Pleomorphomonas sp. T1.2MG-36: one gene and its partner. The protein of the gene in region 1 binds, or shares a complex with, the protein of each later gene. Links are inferred from orthologs where the notes say so. Each region holds a gene or a part of one and is shown on either strand. Other genes may lie near its edges.

What was found. Proteins that work in one complex are often made in the same cells at the same time.
Region 2: the proteins of QQZ18_RS12710 (region 1) and dnaN are in contact, whole or in part, in a solved structure (PDB 1OK7), measured with the Escherichia coli proteins. The link is inferred for Pleomorphomonas sp. T1.2MG-36 from one-to-one orthologs.

Annotation. Positions count from the first base shown.
Region 1 is NZ_CATNLY010000023.1:264,758-267,748, forward strand. What follows is about bases 20-2,939. They hold QQZ18_RS12710 (DNA polymerase IV), read left to right. Parts: upstream 20-796; coding sequence 797-2,083; downstream 2,084-2,939. Other genes in these bases: QQZ18_RS12700 (response regulator), read right to left, coding at 20-297; QQZ18_RS12705 (DUF3572 domain-containing protein), read left to right, coding at 471-758; QQZ18_RS23820 (PilZ domain-containing protein), read left to right, coding at 2,234-2,716; QQZ18_RS12715 (Lrp/AsnC family transcriptional regulator), read right to left, coding at 2,646-2,939. In the rest of the region: more of QQZ18_RS12700, read right to left, coding at 1-19; more of QQZ18_RS12715, read right to left, coding at 2,940-2,991. UniProt on the Escherichia coli protein: Poorly processive, error-prone DNA polymerase involved in translesion repair and untargeted mutagenesis. Copies undamaged DNA at stalled replication forks, which arise in vivo from mismatched or misaligned primer ends.
Region 2 is NZ_CATNLY010000045.1:189,014-192,002, forward strand. The notes cover bases 1-2,918. They hold dnaN (DNA polymerase III subunit beta), read left to right. Parts: upstream 1-859; coding sequence 860-1,978; downstream 1,979-2,918. Other genes in these bases: dnaA (chromosomal replication initiator protein DnaA), read left to right, coding at 1-534; recF (DNA replication/repair protein RecF), read left to right, coding at 1,999-2,918. Outside these bases: more of recF, read left to right, coding at 2,919-2,989. UniProt on the Escherichia coli protein: Confers DNA tethering and processivity to DNA polymerases and other proteins. Acts as a clamp, forming a ring around DNA (a reaction catalyzed by the clamp-loading complex) which diffuses in an ATP-independent manner freely and bidirectionally along dsDNA.

The DNA.
Region 1 (2,991 bases):
GCAGCCGCCTTGGCGAATGCGTTCCTCGTCGCCCTTCATGGCAAAGGCGGTGACCGCCACCACCGGGATCGAGCGCAACTCGTCATCTTCCTTCAGCCACTTGGTGACCTCCAACCCCGACACTTCCGGGAGCTGGATGTCCATGAGAATGAGGTCCGGCCGGTGGGTGCGCACCAGATCCAGGGCTTCGATCCCATTGCGTGTTTGAATCGTGCGATAACCATGCGCTTCCAGGAGATCGTGGAAGAGCTTCATGTTGAGCTCGTTGTCCTCGACGATGAGAACTGTCTTGGCCATTCGACTCTCTTTCCGCCTCGCGCACCGATTTTACCGGGTGCTTGGCGGGTTTCGCTCCAGCGCACTCGGCTCGTACGCAGGAACGCCTTCCGGTGGGGATAGGTTGCCACACTGATTCCAGTATAACAAATATAGTACGGATTCCTTTAGCAATCCCAAACGGTGGACCAAACATGCCCATTGGCAAAAGGCTTAGCGTCGACGAGGCGGAAGGGTTGGCCATTTCCGCCCTCGCCTACCTTGCAGGAAATCCGGATGCGCTTGGCCGCTTCCTGTCACTTTCGGGCATAGGACCGGCGGATCTTCGGACGGCGGCGCGCGAGCCCGGCTTCCTGGCCGGGGTGCTGGAGTTCTTTCTTGCCGACGAATCGTTGCTGCTATCCTTCGTCGAAGAGGTGCAGATAAGGCCGACCATGATCGCGGTGGCCCGCCATGCCCTGGTCGGCGACAGCGAGTTCTGATCGGCCGGCGGAGAGCGGAGGGCCGGCGGGAGGGAAACATGTCCGAGGCGTCGATTGGCTTCTGCAAGGATTGCCTCGCCCCGGCGCCGGCAGAAGGGCGCCGCTGTCCGGCCTGCGGCGGTCCTCGCCTTCTCCGTCACCCCGAGCTTCACCGCCTCGTCATCGCCCATGTCGATTGCGACGCCTTTTATGCCTCCGTTGAAAAGCGCGATGACCCTTCGCTCGCCAGCAAGCCGCTGATCATCGGCGGCGGCAAGCGCGGCGTCGTGTCGACGGCCTGCTACATTGCCCGCATCAGCGGCGTGCGCTCGGCCATGCCGATGTTCAAGGCCTTGCAGCTTTGCCCCGATGCGGTGGTGATTCGGCCCAACATGGAGAAGTACGCGCGCGTCGGCCGGGAGATTCGGCGGCGGATGCTCGAGCTGACGCCACTCGTCGAGCCGCTGTCCATCGACGAAGCCTTTCTCGACTTGTCGGGCACGGAGAAGCTGCATCGCGCCAGCCCGGCGCTGGTGCTGGCCCGCTTTGCCAGGGAGGTGGAGCGCGAGGTGGGCATCACCGTTTCGGTCGGGCTCGCCGCCAACAAGTTTCTCGCCAAGATCGCTTCCGATCTCGACAAGCCCAGGGGCTTTTCGGTGATCGGGCAGACGGAGGCCGCAGCCTTTCTGGCGCCGCGACCGGTCACGACGATCTGGGGTGTCGGCCGCGCGTTCTCCGAGCGCCTTGCCGCCGACGGCTTCCGGACGGTAGGCGATTTGCAGACGGCCGATCCGGCCCGGCTTGCCAGCCGCTACGGCGCGCTCGGCCTCAGGATCGTCAAGCTGTCGCATGGCGAGGACAACCGGCACGTCGTTCCCAACTCGAAGCGCAAAAGCGTCGGTTCGGAGGTGACGTTCTTCGAAGATCTGGCCGACGTCCGCGACCTCCGGCCGATCCTGCGCGAACAGGCGGAGCGCGTGTCCTTCGGACTCAAGCACGAAGACATCGCCGGCTCCTCGGTCACGCTGAAGCTCAAGACCGCCGACTTCAAGCTGAGGACCAGAACCAGACGCCTTGCCGACCCGACCCAGCTCGCCGACCGCATCTTCGCAGCCGCCGACGCGCTCCTTGCGGAGGAAGCGCATGGCCAGAAGTATCGTCTCCTGGGCGTCGCGGTGGCCGACCTATGCGAAAGCCGCTTCGCCGACCCGGCCGATCTCGTCGACCAGAAGGCAATGCGCAAGGCGGCGGCCGAACGGGCGATGGACGAGGTCAGGCAGAAGTTCGGCAAGCGGGCGCTCGAAACCGGACTGGTCTTCGACAATCATCGCCGTAACAAGGAGTGAACAAACACTCCGCAGGACCTGGCAGCGTTCATTAATCACATCAACCGCTTACTGTTCATTAAGATCGATTTTCATCAACTTGTCGCATTCGTTGAACACAACCCGGGAATGTGGCATCACCTGTGAAAATCATCATAAAGCCATTTCTTGATGCTCAGGCCGTCCGCCCACGATCCCGCGCTGTCCGATCTGCTCCACCGTCTGCGCCATCCCGCGGTGCGCAGCTTTGACGGGCGCCGCGAACCGCGTCAGGCGTGCAACCGCGTCGCCGCCCTCAATCGCGAGGGATTGTCGACGCCGATCGGCTGCGTTATCGAGGATCTCAGCCCTTCCGGCTGCCGCCTGCGTCTGACGGCGCGCGCGCATTTCGCTCCCGACGACCTCGTAAGCTTGTTCATTCCCAGTTGCCGCCGCGTGTTCACGGGCCGGGCCGTCTGGCAGAGAGGCGACGAGATCGGCGTCATGCTCGACGCCAGTCAGGACATCGGCCGGCCGCAGCTTGACAGTTGGACCACGGACGTCGTGATCGCGGTCGGCGGACCGCCCTCCAATTGTCGTGGTGTCAGCCCCGGCTCAGGCGGGCGCGCGTCGTGCGTGGCGTCGTCAAGAGCAGGCTGGTGTCGGACCCGGTAATGCCGGGCAACAGGCGGATGCGACGCAGCACGGTATCGAAGTCCGTGAGCGTCGCGGCACCCAACTCGACCACGAGATCCCAGCGGCCGTTGGTAGTGTGGATTGCCGCCACCTCGGGAAAGCCCCCGAGCTGACGGATGACCTTGTCCAGTACGTGCCCCTCGATCTCGATCATCATGATCGCCCGAACCGGCACCTCGATGGCGTCGTTGCGCAGGATCACCGTGTAGCCGAGGATGTCCCCATCGCGTTCGAGCCGCTCCATGCGGGCGCGC
Region 2 (2,989 bases), on another replicon or contig:
CCCGACGCGGCCTTGCGCCGCTCCATCGTCGAGCGCCGCATCGCGCTCACCGCCCAGCACATGCCCGGCTTTTCCGTTCCTGACGACGTCATCGACTTTATCGTTCGCAACGTCACCACGTCGGGCCGCGACCTTGAGGGCGCGGTGACGCGCCTTGCCGGCCACAATCAGCTGACCGGCCTGACGCTGTCGCTCGCCATGGCCGAGACCACGCTGAAAGACCTCATTCGCGTCACCGATACTCGGCGCGTCAAGATCGAGGACATCCAGCGCGTCGTCTCCAAGCACTACAACGTCTCCAAGCAGGATCTGCTGTCGTCGCGCCGTACCCGGTCCATCGTCTGGCCGCGCCAGATCGCCATGTACCTGGCCAAGTCGCTGACGCTGCGCTCGCTGCCCGAAATCGGCCGGCGCTTCGGTGGTCGCGATCACACCACCGTTCTGCATGCTGTGCGCAAGGTCGAGGAGATACTCAGCTCCGACGAGGCGCTGACGCAGGAGATCGAGGTCCTGAAGCGCATGCTCGAGGCTTGATCTCAGGGCCGGTACGGAAAAACGCCTGCGAAAACCCGTGCCGTTGACGGCATGCTGGCTTGCGGAAATCGGCAGTTGCCGTAATGTGCTTTTCCCCGCTGCCGCCCTGGTGGCGACGGGGAGAACGGCCTAGAGCGTTCGCCGGCCCGACCGCAAGATCGGGCGATAGGTGGGCGCTTCGGATTGTTTACGGGAGCAGCCGTGTTTCGGTCAGGCGTGTCCTGCCTGATCGACGGGTGTTCATCGCCAGATTTTCCGGAGGCCGCGCCGGTCGTGCCCAGCGCGACCGTCCTGTGCGCGGCAGCCACGACAGACGGGTTTATCCATGCGCGTTACGCTGGAGCGGTCGCACCTCCTCGCTTCCCTTACCCACGTCCACCGTGTCGTCGAGCGTCGGAATACCATTCCGATTCTCTCGAACGTGCTGATCCGGACCGACGACGGCCAGCTCAAGCTGAAGGCGACCGACCTCGATCTCGAGGCGCAGGAGTCGGTGCCGGCCGTGGTCGAGCGCCCCGGCGCCACGACGGTGCCGGCGCACATGTTCTACGACATCGTGCGCAAGCTGCCCGAAGGCTCGCAGGTTTCGCTGGAGGCATCGGCCGACGGCGCCACGCTTTCCATCTCCTCGGGTCGCTCGCGCTTCTCGCTGCAGATGCTGCCGGAGAGCGATTTCCCCGACATCACGGTCGGCGATCTCAGCCATTCGTTCACGCTGGAAGCCGGAGATCTCAAGCGGCTGATCGATCGGACGCAGTTCGCCATCTCCAACGAGGAGATCCGCTACTATCTGAACGGCATCTTCCTGCACACGGTCGACGGCCCTGACGGCGCGCTGTTCCGGGCCGTCGCCACCGACGGTCATCGTCTTGCCCGGGCCGATATCGCCGCTCCGAAGGGCGCCGAGGGCATGCCGGGCATCATCGTGCCTCGCAAGACGGTTGGCGAAATCCAGCGTCTCATCGAGGATCCCAAGGCTGAGCTCAAGGTCGAGCTGTCGGACGCCAAGATCAGACTGACGGTCGGCAACGTGGTGCTGACGTCCAAGCTGATCGATGGCACCTTCCCCGACTACGGCCGAGTGATCCCGCAGGGCAATGACAAGGAACTGCGCGTCGACAAGGCCGAGTTCGCCGAAGCGGTCGATCGCGTTTCCACCATCTCGTCCGAGCGCGGCCGCGCCGTGAAGCTGGCACTTGCCGAAGGGCGCCTCATTCTCACCGTCGTCAACCCGGACTCGGGTACCGCCACCGAGGAGGTGATGGTCGACTATGCCGACACGCCACTCGAGATCGGCTTCAATGCCCGTTATCTCCTGGACATTGCCGGGCAGCTGACGTCGGAGACGGCGGTGTTCCATCTTGCCGATGCCGGCTCTCCGACACTGATCCAGGATGCCGGCGACGGCGCCACGCTTTATGTGCTGATGCCGATGCGGGTGTGATCTGCCGCCGCTGGAATGCCATGACAGAATCCCGTCCGGAGGCGAAGGTGCGCGTGAGCCGCCTTCGCCTCAACGATTTCCGCAACCATGCCGACCTCTCGCTCGATTTCCCGGGCCGGTCGGTGGTGCTCGTCGGCCAGAACGGCGTCGGCAAGACCAATGTTCTCGAGGCTCTGTCGCTGCTTTCCCCGGGCAGGGGTTTCCGGCGGGCGACGCTCGCCGAGATGGCGCGGCTTGGCGGTTCTGGCGGCTTTTCCGTGCTGGCCAATGTGGAGGGTGCCTACGGCGCGGTGCGCATCGGCACCGGGTCGGGCCCGGACGAGCCGGCGCGGCGGCTGCTTGTCGATGGTGAGCCCCAGAAAGGCAGCGAGCGGCTTTCCGATCATCTGCGGCTCATCTGGCTCGTCCCGGCCATGGATGGCCTGTTCATGGGGCCTGCGGGCGATCGACGCCGCTTCCTCGACCGGCTGGTGCTGGCGGTCGATCCGGCGCACGGTCGGCGCGTGTCGTCCTATGAACAGTCGGTTGCCTCCCGCAACCGACTGCTTGAGGCACGCGATGCCGATGCTGCTTGGCTCGACGCCGTCGAAGCCGAAATCGCCGCGACCGGCGTCGCCGTGGCTGCGGCTCGGCGCGAGACGGTGCATTGCCTTGCCCGCTTGATCGCGGCGCGTCCGGATGGCGACGATGTCTTCCCGCGTGCCTCGGTTCAGCTGACCGGCGACGTCGATGCGGCGCTCGATGGCGCGGCGGCGGCCGACGTCGAGGACTGGTTGAGAGCCGATCTCAGGGCGGGTCGCTCCCGCGACCGTGCGGCCGGCCGAACGCTCGTCGGTCCGCATCGCTCCGATCTTTCGGTGCGCCACGCTGAAAAGGACATGCCGGCGTCGGCGTCTTCGACGGGCGAGCAGAAGGCGTTGCTCACCGGCCTCGTGCTGGCGCAGGCGGCCTTGGTCACCGAACTGACCGGCAGCCCTCCGGTGCTTCTGCTCGACGAAGTGGCCGCCCACC